DNA from 2 places in the Pseudoalteromonas mucoides genome. Region 2 is predicted to be linked to the other one. Evidence: predicted binding sites of a transcription regulator. Region 2 holds the regulator's gene; the other holds the start of a gene.
The links. The regulator LexA, encoded in region 2, represses DNA repair genes until DNA is damaged. The targets are predictions, from matches to a motif close to TACTGTATNNNNATACAGTA.
Positions count from the first base shown of each region.

Region 1: AAEU30_RS05590 (YebG family protein) is a predicted target of LexA. The motif match lies at 2,031-2,050, and genes of this name have one in related genera.

Region 1 covers NZ_JBMMUC010000004.1:95,781-104,648, reverse strand. The annotation lists gene fadR (fatty acid metabolism transcriptional regulator FadR) at 1-362, opposite strand, end outside; gene dsbB (disulfide bond formation protein DsbB) at 673-1,185, shown strand; gene AAEU30_RS05600 (DUF6170 family protein) at 1,185-1,493, shown strand; gene AAEU30_RS05595 (ComEA family DNA-binding protein) at 1,540-1,839, opposite strand; gene AAEU30_RS05590 (YebG family protein) at 2,100-2,408, shown strand; gene putP (sodium/proline symporter PutP) at 2,504-3,982, opposite strand; gene AAEU30_RS05580 (EAL and HDOD domain-containing protein) at 4,350-5,573, shown strand; gene AAEU30_RS05575 (MlaA family lipoprotein) at 5,652-6,383, opposite strand; gene ccmI (c-type cytochrome biogenesis protein CcmI) at 6,393-7,682, opposite strand; gene AAEU30_RS05565 (cytochrome c-type biogenesis protein) at 7,683-8,144, opposite strand; gene AAEU30_RS05560 (redoxin family protein) at 8,141-8,713, opposite strand; gene AAEU30_RS05555 (heme lyase CcmF/NrfE family subunit) at 8,710-8,868, opposite strand, start outside.
Region 2 covers NZ_JBMMUC010000006.1:68,281-77,148, forward strand. The annotation lists gene norR (nitric oxide reductase transcriptional regulator NorR) at 1-844, opposite strand, end outside; gene AAEU30_RS08510 (hypothetical protein) at 1,004-1,261, shown strand; gene AAEU30_RS08515 (NnrS family protein) at 1,261-2,487, shown strand; gene hmpA (NO-inducible flavohemoprotein) at 2,515-3,696, shown strand; gene AAEU30_RS08525 (endonuclease) at 3,763-4,416, opposite strand; gene AAEU30_RS08530 (hypothetical protein) at 4,523-5,239, opposite strand; gene AAEU30_RS08535 (hypothetical protein) at 5,400-5,780, shown strand; gene AAEU30_RS08540 (PaaI family thioesterase) at 5,777-6,220, opposite strand; gene AAEU30_RS08545 (hypothetical protein) at 6,332-7,108, shown strand; gene lexA (transcriptional repressor LexA) at 7,203-7,820, shown strand; gene coxB (cytochrome c oxidase subunit II) at 8,232-8,868, shown strand, end outside.

The sequences.
Region 1 (8,868 bases), on a different contig from region 2:
GCTAACTTGATTGCAGCACGTGTATAGATTGCACTAATATTAGTACGTGCAGAAAGTAACTGGTCGGTAAGTTCTGGCATTTTGTCTTCATCAAGACGAGCGAGTGTTTCAAGAATATTTAAGCCAGATGTTTCCCAAAAATTATTTACTCGTGTGGGTTTACCATGTTGAATTGTTAACCAACCATCACGTGCTAAACGCTGCAGCACTTCACGTAATGTAGTACGCGTCACACCTATTAGCTCTGATAACTCGCGTTCAGCAGGAAGTATAGAGCCTGGAGGGAAATCACCATTCCAAATTGATTCAACAATATACTCTTCTGCAAATCCAGCTGGACTTTTCGCTTTAAAAATTCTCATTCAATTCCCACTCGAGTTATCAATATTACTTCACTTAAACACTATTAACTGACTGATTGTACCAGACGAAGCAAAACTAACAAGTAAAGTAATTCACAACCCTGCTATTTTTCAGGTTTGTGCAATGCAGATAATAAATAGCCAATGAATTAGAACATAACAAAACCTAAACAAACGCATACCCCCACATTTAATAAAGCAAATTTAGTAAACATTTACATGATTTTAAGCACTCTAGTAAGGTTTATCCTTGCACCTTGATTAATGACTAAGCCATAATCTCACTATAAAATAGTTAAACGGAACTCTTATGAATTGGTTAGCAAATTTAGCACACAAACGTACGCCTTGGGTTTTATTAGCATTGACTGCTTTTACATTTGAAGTTATTGCTTTATTTTTCCAATATCAAATGGGCTTAGAGCCTTGTATCATGTGTATATATCAACGCACAGCGATGCTCGGGCTATTAATCGCGGGTATTATTGGAGCGATTAATCCTAGTAACATACTAATACGTATTACTGCATTCGCTAGCTGGGCTGTTGCGAGTATTTGGGGATTTTTATTAGCCCGTGAACATATTGATATGCAAACAACAACCGACCCATTCGCATTTAGCTGTGAATTTGAGCCTAACTTTCCCGTGCCATTACATGAATGGATCCCGCAATTTTTTGCTGCAACAGGTGATTGCGGTAATATTGATTGGCAATTTTTAGGTTTAAGTATGCCCGCGTGGATGGAAATTATTTTTGGCTTGATCAGCCTAGTGCTAATTGCGGTTGTTTTTTCACGTCTAATGATTAAGAAGAGCCTATAATGTTTGCGTTTTTTTCAAGCCAAGTTAAGCAATTGCAACACCTTAAAGTACGTCAACGCCAACACATAATTGCAGTAGCCTTATCAATGCTTTCCCCGCTGCAAAAGATCAGCCTACGTATTGTCAAATTGCTGTTACTTACGCCTGTATTCGCCTCTCTAATTTATATTGAAGGTTGGTTAATGTTAGCAGCTTTATTAGTAGCAGGTTTAAGCTACCCGTTATTAACCACACCCGTTGAAATTGCATTTGCCAGGCCTTTTATAGCAGATGCATTAACACAAGAAGAGAAACAAGGCGAAAATTAATTCGCCTTATATTCTAAAGTAATTAACCTGTAACCTAGCTATAAGCTTAGATTTTAATTTTGCCGTCTAACTTTGCCAGCAATTTATCACCGATGCCCTTCACGTTCGCTAAATCAGCAACTGATTTAAATTCTCCTTGTTTTTTTCGATAGTCAATAATAGCGCGCGCCTTTGACTTACCAATACCAGGTAACTGCATCAGTTGCTCTACACTGGCTTTATTTACATTGATACTCTCAAGCTTTTTTACCGCCTGACTAGCTGGTGTAGACTTAGTATCACTCGCATAACTTGGGCTTATAAAACCTAAACAGGCTAGTACAACTACTAAACTTAGTAACTTCATGTTTTCCTCCGTGATATCCATACATGGACTCAATTAATAGTAAATGTTTACGACACCCTTTTAACTAACATAAAAACCATTAGGTACTAAAAAAGTGTGACTCTATAAATAAAGTAAAGAGCAATTACTTTGTCAACTGTACCTATAATAAAAAATAAAAAAGTTAACTTGCAAATACGCCCGCAAACAATTACTGTACATAAAAACAGTAATCAATATCAGTGTGTTAATTCACACTAAGCAAATTGGCAGGAGAGATCATGGCTGTTGTTGTTAAATATGTTGTAGAAAGAAACGGAGTCGAGCGAATGACGTTTACTACTAAAAAAGAAGCTGATGCGTATGACAAAATGCTCGATATTGCAGAGTCGCTTGAAGTCATGCTTGAAAAAGTGGATGTCCCCTTAAGCGAGCAACAAATTGAATCTCTAGCGCTTGAAATCGCAAAAAGCAAAGATGATTTCATTAATGTGTTAAAAGGTGCGAAAGAACCCGTAAGCAAACCTGCTGCAAAAAAGAAAGACACAGCTAATGCAGCTGATTTAAAAAGCGCAGAAGATAAAGCGTAATAGAACTTAATTCAGGTAATAAAAAAAGGAGCTATTAAGCTCCTTTTTTTATTACCCCAAACCACCTCAGAATGATTTGGGAATAAACCTTATTTTTACAATGACTTTTCTACATCATCAAATAAAGTGGTAATTTCTTTACTTGGAGCAGGTGTCGTTAAGCTTACAACCACAATAGCAATACTTGAAAGAATAAAACCAGGTACAATCTCGTAAATAAGACTACTGAGTTTTTCACCATCAATTGTTATAGGCGCGTAAATCCAAACCAATACAGTGATTGCCCCCACTAGCATACCAGCAAGTGCACCAGCAAAGTTCATTCGTTTCCAGTACAGACTAAACAATACCAGTGGACCAAATGCGGCACCAAAACCAGCCCATGCATTACTGACTAAGTCTAAGATTGAACTATCGCGATCATACGCTAAGTAGATTGCACATAGCGCCACTACGGCAACGCTAATACGCCCTACTGTTACCAGCTCGGTGTCACTTGCCTCTTTACGTAAGAAGGTTTTATAAAAATCTTCAGTCAGTGAACTTGAACTAACCAATAACTGAGACGAAATGGTACTCATGATAGCAGCCAAAATTGCTGCTAATAAAAAGCCTGCAATTAATGGGTGGAATAGTAGCTCTGATAAAATCAAGAAAATAGTCTCAGGATCATCTACTACAATATTATTTTCGTAGGTATAAGCTGCACCAAATAAACCAGTGCCGACAGCACCAATGGCGGCTATTATCATCCAGCTCATACCAATGCGACGAGCAGTCGGCATATCTTTTACACTACGTACCGACATAAAACGTACAATAATATGTGGTTGACCAAAATAACCCAAGCCCCACGCCATCGCCGAAATAATTCCCAGAGCTGAGCCTGCACCAATCCAGTTAAGCATATCTGGATTAACACTGTTCAATGTAGACTCTAATGGTTGCTCCAATAATGAATACGCGACTGTCGGTACCAATATTAATGCAACAAACATAATACAGCCTTGTACAAAGTCGGTTAAGCTTACTGCTAAGAAACCACCAAACAAGGTGTATAAAACAACCACGCCTGTTGTTATGTAAAGACCCATTTCATAGCTCAAGCCAAACGAGCTTTCGAATAACTTACCGCCAGCAACTACGCCCGAAGAAGTGTAGAGTGTAAAGAACACAATGATCACTACCGCTGATACCACACGGAGTAAGTTTGATTTATCGGTGAAACGATTTGAGAAATAGTCTGGAATGGTGATTGAGTCATTTGCTTTCTCAGTGTATACCCTAAGCCGTGGTGCAACTAAGAAGTAGTTTGCCCAAGCCCCAAGTACCAAACCGATAGCAATCCAAGTACTACTAAAACCCGTTACGAACATAGCACCAGGTAAACCCATTAATATCCAGCCGCTCATATCTGACGCGCCAGCTGAAAGTGCAGCTACTGAAGGTGACAAACTACGCCCACCAAGCATATAACCAGATACATCACTGGTTGACTGTTTATACGCATATAGGCCAATCCCTAACATAACGATAAAATACGCAGCTAAAGAAATAATCATTCCTGTTTCCAAACTTGCCTCCGCTTAAGAAGTTTAAATCTGGCTTTTAATCCTAATAATGACTCATTAATCAATATAATACGAAAGACATTATTGGTGTAAAAACCAACTTAGAACCTGACTATATCATGGCTGGGGCAAATAACTCCACTCTCTGCGTTAATCAAATAAGTAACTGAGGTTAATAGGTTTTTAACTATTTTTTTTATTTAAGAGGATATAAATGGAAATTTAATATTAATTGCCTTACGATTAAAACAATATATTTATAAAAAATCAGTACTTTAGCAGTAGGTCTGTAAAATATAATTAATGCTATTTTCTATGTTTTGTCTTATATTGCCTTTGTTAATGTTTAAATCAATCGGATCTGTTGTTTATGTATTTTTACGCTGCGCGTCAACCCATTTTAGATCGTGAAAAAAAACTCGTCGGGTATGAGTTACTTTTTAGAGATGGCGTTGATAATGTTTTTCCTGATATTGATGGTGATGAAGCAACTTCTCGTTTAATTGAAGGCAGCCAATTTAATTTTGGTTTAGAAGATTTAACGGACAATAAACCCGCCTATATTAATTTTACTTTAAAAACATTGCAAAAAGGCTACCCAACTTTACTTGGTAAAGAGCAAATAGTTGTTGAAATTTTAGAGACTATACAACCTGGTAAGCGTCTACTGGCGCTGGTGAAAGATCTTAAAGAAAAAGGCTATACTCTGGCACTTGATGATTACATACACCAACCTGTATGGCGTCACTTTTACCCATATATTGATATTATAAAAATCGACTTTTTAAGCTGTGACACTCAAACTATCAAGCAGATCATCGAAGAAATAAAGCCCCACAAGCACATAAAATTACTGGCAGAAAAAGTAGAAACCTATGAGAAATATCAACTTGCATTAGATTTAGGGTTTAGTTATTTTCAAGGTTTCTTTTTCTCAAAGCCTGAAATGGTACAAAGTAAATCGCTACCTCCTTCACAAATAGCGCTCGCTGAGTTACTTTATGAAACCTCATCAGTTGAGCTTAATTTAAAAAAAATCACAAGCGTATTCGAACGAGATGTCACACTTTCGTATAAATTACTTCGCTATAGTAATTCAGCCGCGTTCAAACGCCGAGCTGAAATCAGCACTATAAAACAGGCGCTGATAGTACTTGGTGCAGAAGAAATTAAAAAATTATTATCCTTGTTATTTACCTCCCAAGTTGCCGCAAATAAACCTGCAGAACTTATTCGTTTATCTTTAACTCGCGCCCGCTTTACCGAATTACTCGCTATTAATCATAACAAACTTAAAGATACTGGCATGGCTTTTTTAACCGGTATGATGTCATTAATGGATGCAATTTTAGATGAGACCATGGAAGGTGTGATGAATAAATTACCACTTTCTAATGATATCAAGGTAGCCCTTGTTGATGAGCAAGGCATTCTCGCGCAGTATTTACGCTTAGTTAAATTATACGAGCAAGCGAATTGGGAAGGAGCAAACGCCATTAAAAATGAATTGGGTTTAGCAGCAGATAAAGTACCTGACTCCTATCATGAAGCACTTAGCTGGGCTAACGAACAAATGAAGGTATTAGGCGAGTAAGCCTACCTTTTCTTACAAGAAAAAACATAAAGCCAGCAGTTTTGCTGGCTTTTTATTTCTAACTTCGCGTCAGGTAAATTATAGACTTTCTAAAAAGTCTTCGTCGAAGTCATCTGGCTCTTCTTCGATTGGTGGGTTTCCATCGTGCAATTCATAGAGCTGACGTTGGAAGTAAATATCTTTCATAAAGATATAAGGATCCAACGACTCATTCAGTAAACTTTCTTGTGGGATTAACGACGCTCTTGCCTCTACTGCTTTCAGTGCGAATACAAGTACCGTTTGCGGCGTTGTTAAAGCAATTTCCGGTAATACAAAGCTATCAACAACATCACCCGTCAGATTACGGGCAGTAGAAGGTCCCATGCCTGGTAGCATTAAATAAGCGCCATCACCAATGCCCCATACACCCAGCGTTTGCCCAAAGTCTTCATCTATGATTTCAAGACCTAATGAACTTGCAACATCAAACAGTCCTAACAAACCTACCGTTGAGTTAACTAAAAATCGGGCAACACTAATGCCTGCATTACCCGCTTTACCTTGTAAAGTGGCATTAATAACATCCGTGGGCGCACTAATATTATCGGTGAAGTTAACTAAACTACGCCTTACAGGCGTTGGCGTGATAGCGACATAACCCACAGCGACTGGCCTAAGAATATAAGCATCTAGCACATCCATATTAAAATCATACATAGGACGGTTAAAAGACTGCAATGGATCTCGCTCATCCACTTTTTCTTCAGGAACTTGTGCACAACCGGCACTAAGCAATAACCCTAGAATTATAAAACTTTGTTTGAACATCTTTTATCCTTAAGGCAAAATTTCATCAATAACTAATGTATGTTGCGTAAAGTTTTCACGCTCTAATATTGGCGAACGGCCTTCTAACTCACCTGTTGAAGGCATCACTGAGGCATCTTTCGAAATTCGTGCCGTGATCACAACTTCCTTAGATGATGATAACGTGAGTCCATCGACCATTGAGTTACTATCACTTAATTGCACTTTAAGAGGAAAACTAAACTGGGTCAACTTTACTACTGCAAGCGGCATCGGTGGGCCATTCGCAGCTTTTGCAAAAACAAATAACGTGCCATTGTCTGGCAAGTTATCGACTAATGTTGATGCTAACTCCACAGTGACCATAATAGCACTTGAATCTGTAGCTACATCTGAATTTGATTGAGTTGCAGCGTTCGCCACTGGAGTTAGAGTGCTCTGTTGCTCAGCAATTTTTTGTTCAATATCAACAATTCGCTGCTCAACCATTGCGTAGCGGCTATCGTTTGTCTCCATTGTACTAAGTAATACTTCAAATGCTGATTTTGCTTGCGCCCAGTCATGGCGTTCATAAGCAATTAATGCAAGCAAAGAAATAGCATCAATGTTAGTTGGTTCATCTTTTAATACGCGCGATAACATACCTGCTGCACGTGTCATATTCGACTCACTGCCCTCAAGTAACAACACTTGGCTATAACTCACTAACACACCTAAATGATCCGGGTTAATTTGCAACACCTTATCAAACGACTGCTGCGCCATATCAAATTCATTCAGTGACATAGCGACACGTCCGAGTAGCATCCAAGCAACTTCATCGTCGCCACTATCTGCAAGCTTTGTACGCAAACCTAAAGCAAATGCTTGTAATTCATTTTGGCTTAGAGGCTCTCCGGTTTGCATCACCGCACGCTCACCATACTCAGGTAAGTTTTCCATCGCTGTATACCAGCTTGCCAGTTGCTGTTGAGAGCCCGTTGCAGAATAAAAGACTAAGCTAAGCACAACTAAAAAAGCACTTCCCGTCAAAGCAAAAATCACATTGTTACCACGGCTATAAAGCGATTTTTCTGGCGAAAGCTCGTTTAATAACCGACGTTTTAATTCAATTACTGATTCATTATAGCTTTGTTGTTCAATTCGTTGCTCGTCTAAATCATTGGCTAACTCTTCTAAACGTTGCTGATAGATAGCAATAAGGTCTGAATTTGCGTTATGTGTAACACTATGTACACGCTCTTTTTTTAAAAAAGGTAAAGCTACAAATACCACAGCTACGAATGTAAGTAGCGCAAAAGAAGCCCACATTAAAATCATTTAGCTTTGCTCCTGTTGTTGGTTTTGAGCAATTAATTTTGTTAATAACGCTTCATCTTGCTCATTCCACGTTTGCTTTACAGCAGCTTTACGTTGACGAATAACTATAAAACCCAAGCCAAAAATAACAATCAACACAGGAAATACCCACAGTACCAAAGTAGCGGGTGTAACAGGTGGGTCGTAATGTACAAAGTAGCCGTATCGGTCAATCATGTAGTCAATGACTTCATCTTTTGATTTACCCTCTTGTACTAAGGTCAGTACCTTATCTCGTAAATCTTTTGCAACCACTGCATCCGAGTCAGCAATATTTTGATTCTGACATTTAGGACAACGTAGCTCTTTTGTAAGCTCACCAAAACGCTGTGCTTGTTCATCATTAGCAAATTCATACCTGTCTTGCTCAGCTGATACAGCAACGCTAATAAGTAAAACCAAGCTAATTAAAAAATACTTCATGGCTGTAATTCCTGCATGATTGGTGCAAATTTCGAACGCCAAACTCGTGGGTTAATATCACCGGTATGATGCAACAAGATAGTGCCTTTACGGTCGACCAAAAATGTCTCTGGTGCACCAGATACGCCTAAATCGAGCGCTAATGTTCGCTCTAAATCAAGAATATTAAATTGATACGGGTCGCCTGCTCGACTTAACATACTACTTACTTCTTCTCGCAGTGCTGCCATATCAAACGCACCATCAAAATCAGCATCGTAGCTTTGCACATAATAAAGGCCGACAATTTTTACACCTTGTTCGCGCAGCTTAGTTAAGTAACCAAGCTCAGCTAAGCACGTTGGGCACCAAGTACCCCACACATTGAGTAAATACACTTCGCCTTCGAGATCCGTTTGCTGCCAGCGTTTATTATCTTGCATTAAATCTGGCAAGTTAAAAGCTGGCATTGTATGGCCAATCCTTCCTGTTTGTAACTCGCGAGGGTTAGCAAATAACCCTTGGTATAAAAACACACACACCAAAATAAACGCCAAAAGTGGCAATAAAGCTAAAAATTTGCGGTTCATGCTACCTCCTGCTCACGTTTTTTATTACTACGATAGCGTTTGTCGCCTAAAATCATAAATCCGGCTAAAGAAATAAGTAAGCCGCCTAGCCACATCCAACGCACAAATGGTTTATGATAAATCCGCAGTGACCAGCCGCCGTTGCTAAGTTGTTC
Region 2 (8,868 bases):
GAAACTTACCTTGGCGTGCGTGCTCTGCACCTGTAAATGCTCCTTTCGCGTGGCCAAAAAACTCACTTTCGGCTAGGTTTTCTGGCAATGATGCACAATTTAAGTGGATAAGTGGCTGCTTACTGCGTTTTGAATGCATGTGTATATTACGTGCGACGAGCTCCTTGCCGACTCCAGTATCACCTTGAATTAGTACACTAAACTCTGAGCCAGCCACGAGTTTTAGATCGTTTTTTAAGCTTTGCATCGCAGCACTTTGCCCTATTATTTCAACGCCATCACGGGTAAGTGCCTCACGGTTTAGCTCTTGTACTAATGCATTACTGTGCTGCGCGTGATTTTGATATTGCTGTAACAACAAAGTGGTTTTTAACTGGGTAGCACAGAGCTGGCTCAATACGGTTAGCTGTTGTAAATCATACTCATCAAACGCTTTTGCATTGAGGCTATCTAGGGTAATCACTGCGAGTAAATCATCGTTTTTATCGAGTAAAGGCATGCCTAAGCAAGCGTGTACCGGAATATCTCCTTGCTTACAACTGAGCAAACCATCGTATGGGTCTGGAAGTGGACAATCTTGAGCAAATTGTAGTGGCTGGCTTGCGTTGCAAATAGCATGTAGGCGAGGGTGGTCGTTGATCACAAACCGTCGGCCTAAAGTGTCAGGCATCAGACCGTGAATAGCCATTGGTTTTAACACGTCATCTTGGCGAATGAGCAAAGCGATAGCATCACTAGGCAGCACCTTTTTTACACACTCAATAATATGTTGATAGTGGCAGTGAGGTTGTTCAATAACAGCGAGCTGCATTGCTGTCCTAAGAAGTGCTTCAGTAGTGAGCATGTCAAATTGACTCTTATGTGTTTTTTTCCTTTCATTACGGTAGGTCATTATGACTTACTTGTCAAAGGGTTAAATTATAACTAATTGATAGTAATGTTATTTTAAACTTGGCTCGCTCCATGCAATACATCGTGTAGATATTTAAATAATGGTGATTGTATGACTGCCTACACATCGATTTATAACGATTTAACAGATTTCTATATTCGCTTACTAAGTGCTGCTAATTGGGCATTGGTATTGAGTACAGTTAGCTTAATTATCACCGTGCTACTAAGTTATCCACTTGCAGAGTTGTTAACGATAAAACTGCAAATTGCAGCTCATATTTCAACCATCATCGCTGCCACTATTTTAAAAATTAGCTATGTACTTCGCTGTATTGCACTCAATAGCTTAGGCAGAGAGGTACGATAATGCGACCTATTAATTTAACCGAACCTATGCCTAAACAAATCCGTTTTTATCAAGTAGGGCAGTGGCCGCTTTGGGGGTTAGCATTTCGGCCTTACTTTTTAGGCGCGAGTTTACTCGCTGTTTTATCCATGGCTTATTGGCTGTTAATTTTAACGGGTAACGCAAGTTGGCAATTAAGTATGCCAGCAACATTATGGCATGCTCACGAAATGCTATTTGGCTTTGCAGGCGCCGTTGCTGTGGGGTTTTTATTAACCGCAGCACAAACATGGACTGGCGTAGCAAGTATCAACGGCAATAAGCTCATGTTGCTTACTTTAGTTTGGCTGGCAGCCAGAGGCGCTTTTTTTATCACGGCTACAGGCATTGATAATTTAAATTTATACCTTGTAATTGGCTTGCAAACACTGTGGTGGCTGAGCGCCATTGTTACCTTAGCAAATATGTTAATTGCAGCGAAGAGTAAAAATAACTATCAGTTTTTATTGATACTGGCTGTGTTGTGCGCACTAAACGCGATTTATCTGTGGTTAGTGCTGCAAAAAAATATGGCGCTGGCTTTATCTATCGTTGATACCGCTGTGCTTGTTATGACGTTATTAGTTGGGATAGTCGCAGGGCGTGTTTTACCTTTTTTTACTGCAAGAGGCTTAAACTTAGAGCAACAAATACGTACACCTCGATTAGACAAGGTTTTATTGTTTAGCTCAATCGTAGCAATCTTTCTTTATTTTTTAAGCCAGCTGCTAAATTTTAACCCCGGTTGGGGAATGGGTATTGTGGCTGTGTTGCATCTAAGTCGTTCATTCATGTGGTGGAACACTAAAGTCCTTAAAGTTCCGCTGCTTTGGTCATTACATTTTTCATATTTAGCGCTAGGCCTAGGTTTGACACTGGTTACGCTTAGCTTTTTCAGCTCACTAATTTTGTTTAAAGATGCGTTGCACATGATCACTATCGGAACTATTGGATTGATGATTTTAGCCATGATGACTCGCGTATCTCATGGTCATACTGGGCGTTCTTTAACTACTCCATACTTTATGGCTGTGGCGTTTGCTTTAGTGCTTGTTGCAGCCATTGTTCGTTCGTTATTACCCTTTGTTATTGGACCGCATATAGCGTGGCAATTGAGCGCTGTATTGTGGTTGGTGGCATTTGTGTTGTTTCTACTCCATTGCATTCCTATTTTAACGCGGCGTCGTGTTGATGGGCGGCGTGGTTAATTATTATTTTAGTTATAGGAAAGTAGTATGTTATCTGAAAAAACCATCAATATTGTAAAAAGTACTGTGCCTTTATTGGCAGAGGCGGGCACTGTCGTTACTGAGCACTTTTATAATCGACTGTTTAGCCATAATCCTGAATTACAGGATATTTTTAATATGGCTAACCAGCGCAGCGGGCGTCAGCAGTTTGCTCTTTTTAATGCATTGGCGGCATATGCGCAAAATATTGATAACTTGGATGTGTTGAAAGAAGCGTTGGCGCGTATTAATCATAAGCATACCAGTATGCATATTTTACCTGAGCATTATCCCATTGTTGGCGGGCATTTAATTGGTACATTAAAAGAGCTGATCCCAGAGCAGTTTACGCCAGAGGTTGAATACGCATGGCGTGAAGCATATGCATTGCTTGCTGATATTTGTATTACTGAAGAGGCGGCGCTATACGAGCACAGTAAAACCAAGCACGGTGGCTGGAGTGGTACTCGAGAATTCACGATCGCTAATAAGCAAGTTGAGTCAGAGTTAGTAACGAGTTTTACTTTAGTACCGAACGATGGCAAAGCGGTAATCACTCATAAGCCAGGGCAATATTTAGGTATTAAAGTGAAGCCCACTGATGCGCAGTATAGTGAGATACGCCAATACTCTATTTCTCAGCAAAGTAATGGTGAAAATTACCGCATCAGCGTGAAAAAAGAATTACTGCCAGCAGCAGGTATCGTGTCTAATCACTTACACTCACTTGAAGAAGGTAGCGTTGTTGGGTTATATCCGCCTGCTGGCGATTTCTTCTTACGTTCGTACAGTAAACCTGCCGTATTAATTTCTGCAGGAGTCGGGCAAACACCGATGATGGCGATGCTACAAACTTTACTAAGCGACAGCTCTGATCAGGCTATTACTTATTTACACGCGTGTGAAAATGCCGATCAGCATTCATTTGCTGGCTTTTTGACTGAGCAGGTATCAGCACATTCAAGATTAAGTAGTTATACGTGGTTTAATCAAGGTGGTGAGGGAGCTGACTTTACTGGCTTGATGGATGTTAGCGTTGTTGCAGAGCAGTTACCGCTTGGAGGTGGGGATTTCTACATCTGTGGCCCAACTGGTTTTATGGCTGTCATTAAACAGCAGCTACTCGACCTTGGCGTGGATACCGCACGTATTCATTATGAGGTGTTTGGTCCACACCAAGATATTTAATCACAAAATTAAATACAGGTTTTAAGTAACAGGCGCGCAATGCGCCTTTTTATACTTTTTGGCTGTTTAAAGTACAGTATTACTGCCTTTCGCTATCATCGCTTGGTTTTGCCATGCTTTAAATAACTGCTGTTGTTTATTCGATATTTTTAGTCCGTAGGTTTTTTGCATGTAAAAATAAGCATCTGCAATACGTTTGCGTGAATAGGCAGGTGGTTCAACTACCCGTTGTTTAAAATTCACTTTTACTTGGCAGCTACCATATTGAGTGGCGTTACCTGCAACCATACCAAAACGATAATTCGATCTATCTGCGTTAATTTCACCAATTGCTGGGGCTAGATTATTAATATCAGCTTCCATTTTTCTAAATTGTTCACTGGTTTTCACGCAGTTTTTACGTCCGCCATTTTGCCAGCATTGTAACTGATGACCGAACTCCCACGCTGGTACTATATGCTCCCACTCAATACGAACAGCACGTGCATTAGGTTTACCTGAGCGCGTAACCGCATTACGAGGTTTATAGCCGCATGCTGAAGGGTCGGGTATTAATTTTTTACCTTGGCGTTTTATATCGCAGCCACAGTAAATGCTTTTGGCATCGCTTGGTAACGTTTTTATTAAATGCCTTTTCGCTGTTGAAAAGCGAGTGAACTGCTCGCTGTGAAGGTTAAAACTTACAAGGGAAATAACTAACGCAATAATAAAATAGGGCATTTCCAATCACTTATGTGAACTACAGGAAATGCAATTTTAGAGTGATTAGTCTATAGGGTAAATCGGTTAAATGGGCTAAGTTGCCTAAAATGCAATAATCAGGGAGTTAATTACTCAGCTTTTTGCGTTTATGACGACGAAGACGAATATTTTGCAGTAACAAAGTGATACCTGTGAGGCAGAACAGCACACTGGTTGCCGAAAAGCTAATCAACAAGGGATTATTAAAATCCTCTCGTTCATCGTAGTCCATGATGTGTAACATCCAGAAAAAGTCAAAAATCCGCCAAATAGTGCTACGAACAGTGATAACTTTGCCGCTATCAGCCCACAAATACAAGGTTGTATTAAAACTATCATCGAAACTAACTTGCCAAATATTCTTTTTATAGCCTATTTCTCTTGGGCCCATGTCGAGTTTAGTCGCTGCATTTACTTTAGCGTCGATTAATAAGTGAGCTTGTGCATTAGCAATTATTTGCGCTTTACTTGGCGTAATGAAAGGACGGCCTGTTAAGCCGTTAAAATTGTGCTCTTCATTTTCACTCGTCACAGTAATAATAGGTGTTGTTAAAAAGTGTGTGTAATTTATTTGTATCGGCTGTGCCACCTGAGAAACAATATTATCGAGTGATGTAGGGTAGTCGACTTGCGTAAATGGGTTCTCAAGGGAGCGCAATGCTAAATGTTTGCCATGCACTTTATCGAGAGGAATAGCACTCATCACTAAACCACCTAACAGCCATGCAAAGATTTGTAGTGCGAGTATGTAACCAAGCCATTTATGAATTTTTCGTGCATGCTTGAAAATGCGTTTGTTCATTACTTACTCATTTATTGTTATTTTTCAGTGCGATATTTTATAGGTTAGGGGGCTTTTGCCAATGTGGCAAATTGTCGCAGGTAATAGATGATTTGGTATATATACAAATTTAGGTTAAAGTTTGCGGTGTATTTAACATGGGTTAAGGGTAAAGCTACAAATGTCGGAAATTCAATTTTTAAACGTAGATCTAGAGCTTGAGTCTAAACAAGATATTAGTGCGCTAGTGGCTGACTTAAAAAAAATTGCCACAGTTTTACATTATGACCACGATGAATATCGTCAATTAGCGCGTGTAGAAGCAAATATTGAGGTATCTACACCGGATAAAGCGATTAATCACTTATGTGAGTTAATAGAATCATGCTCACGTAATGCATTAAAACAGTGGTTGTCGTGTTCTCGGCGTACATTTGATATTGGCTTTGAGTCGGGTACTTCACCGAAATGCTTTAATCAAGCACTGCAAGCAGATACTCTGCTTAGAATATCTGCAATTGGTGCGGGTGTTGAAATAACGATTTACCCTATCGAAAGCTAATTTTTACGTTCAACCACTGCTGCGGTCATTCTTGATACGCAGCATAGCTCGTTGCGGCTATTTGTTATTTTAATTTCCCACACTGAAGTACGCCTACCTAAATGAATAGGCTTTGCTATTGCGGTTAAAGTTCCATTGCGTGAAGCTTTTAAGTGATTGGCGTTGATTTCTTGGCCTACACAATAGAACTTCGTAAAATCAACCACAAAGTTTGCAGCATAACTGGCAACCGTTTCGGCAAGTACGACATTGGCACCGCCATGTACCATGCCCATAGGGTTATGATGCTGAGGTATTGCGGGCATAGTGGCCACTAGGTAGTCATCGCCAATTTCGCTAATTTCAATACCCATTGTTTTCATTAATGTGCCTTGGCCATTAATGCCCTCATCAAGTTGTTTACACTGTTCTAAGGTGATTGGTTGATACCAAATAGTCATGGAATGTCCTCAATTGAAAATTTAAAAACTAGTCTACACTTTTGTACACTTTCCTACAGTTAAGATCATCAAAATAGCTAAAATGTACCTAATATTACATCTTAGGAACACATGATGAAAAAAGGAATAATGCTGTTAATTAGCTGCTTATCGATATCCAGCTATGCAGATATCAACCATCAAGTTGATCTCGGATTTACAGATTTAAGTGGCTTGGATAAAGCGTTTTTAGGTGCAAGGTACCGTTATTTTAGTGATGACTTAAATGCCTTATCGGGCCCTCAGGAGTTGAAAAGCCATTTGCATCGAGTGAGTAATGTCGCTATCGGCGGGTTTGCTAATGATAACCTGTATTATATTACCAGTGATGCGACTTATTATTGGCAGCATGGCGTTATTTTAGCGGCTGGTGTACAGCATGTGGATGATGATAGCGGTATTTGGCAATCAGATAGTTCTTTGCTCAATGCATCGATAGGTAATCAAATAAACGATCAATTGCAAATTGGCTTAACTGCTTTTTATAGTCGGGTGGAAGAAACACGTCACTTTTATCCAAGCGAGGAGCTAACTTCGGTTGAGTGGAGTTATGCGCCTTACATTCGCTGGACTAATATCAATAATAATCAAGGCTGGGATATAGAGGCAAAGCAATTAGCAGGACGGTATCGTTACATCCAAGGCCGAGCAGCGTATTACGTTAATCAAGACTGGTCTGTTGGCGTAGTTGCTAACGTACATGGGCGAGGCGATCGAGATGATAATTATGAGATACAAACACAGTATTGGTTTAATGAACATATAGCGTTGAAGTTTGGTTTAGGCTCATCTTTGAAATCTGATGATGGTTTAAATAGCGCCACTTTATTGCTGAATACCAGATGGTAATCAAGAAGGGTCAAAGCTAGCGAATTTAAAATTTGCGATTTTCAAATAACTGTATATACTCACAGTTAAATGTACTGTATGGAAAACCAGTTGTATGCGCCCATTAACGAATCGTCAAGCCCAAATTCTTGAATTAATCAAAGTGTTTATCAAAGATACTGGCATGCCACCTACGCGTGCTGAAATTGCGCAAACTTTAGGTTTCAAAAGCGCTAATGCTGCCGAAGAGCACTTAAAAGCACTGGCTAAAAAAGGTGTTATTAAAATGAAGCCGGGTGCAAGCCGCGGTATTCAGCTGGTGGAAGAAGATGAGCCAGAGCAGCTCGGATTACCATTAATAGGCCGAGTAGCAGCGGGTGAACCTATCTTGGCGCAACAACATGTTGAAAGCCATTGCCAGATTGACCCTTTAATGTTCAAGCCTGCCGCTGATTTTTTATTGCGTGTACAAGGTATGAGTATGAAAGATATTGGCATTATGGATGGTGATTTACTTGCGGTGCATAAAACTCAAGTTGCTGAAAACGGCCAAGTAGTGGTAGCGCGTGTTGATGATGATGTAACTGTAAAGCGCCTAGAAAAAGCCGGTCGCAAAGTATTGTTGCACGCCGAAAATGAAGAGTTTTCTGCAATTGAAGTAGACTTAGAGCATGAGTCTTTTAATATTGAAGGGCTTGCAGTCGGTGTGATCCGTAATGCTGATTGGATGTAAACCTATTTTGCACCAAATTGGTGATATTTGGTGCTTTCACTTTTATATTTTTATTTAACTGCTAGTTTTAGCACTTGTCTGTAGCTACTAAAGCTCTATATAAGCTAGATACCTCCTGCTTTTAGCCATTTCTTTCCTCACCTGAATTTAAAATAACGCGCTGATTTTGTATTGTTATTTTTGCACCAAAATAGAATTTTATTTGCACTAAAACTTGCTAATTGTTCATTTTTTAACTAATTGGTTAATACACTGTGTTAACGACTGATCTTTTGGGGCCTTGCTGCAATTTATTGTTGCATGCGAAGAGATTAATTTAACCAGTTACAATAAAAATAACGAATTGGCGCGAAAAAAAGCAGTGCCGCCTTTTCGCTTTGCGTTAGCAATAGCATCAAAAGGAGCCGTCACATGGGTAAACTGAGCTCTACCTTGTGCCTTATATTATTTATGCTGCCGCAGCAATTATTGGCCAATAGCCAATTTAATATGCGCGAAGGTGTAACCGATATAAGTAATAATGTTTATCAACTGCACATGACAATATTTATAATTTGTTGTGTGATTGGGGTGATTGTATTTGCCGTTATGTTTTGGGCTTTAATACATCACCGCAAATCAAAAGGGGCTATTCCTGCCCAATTCCATGAAAGCACCAAGGTTGAGATACTTTGGACTGCGATTCCGTTTGTCATTCTAATTGCAATGGCAGTGCCTGCGACAAAAACCTTAATTGCGATGGAAGATGCCAGCAAAGCTGACATTACCATTAAAGTGACAGGTTCTCAGTGGAAGTGGCATTATGAATATATGGGTGAAGACGTTAGTTTTTATTCAATATTATCTACACCGAGCGAACAAATTGCCAACCAGGCCGATAAAACAGATACCTACCTACTCGAGGTAGATAAACCTCTCGTTCTACCAATCAATAAGAAAATTCGCTTTTTAATGACCTCAGATGATGTGATTCACTCTTGGTGGGTGCCTGATTTTGCAGTTAAGAAAGATGCGAACCCTGGGTTTATTAACGAAACATGGACCAAAA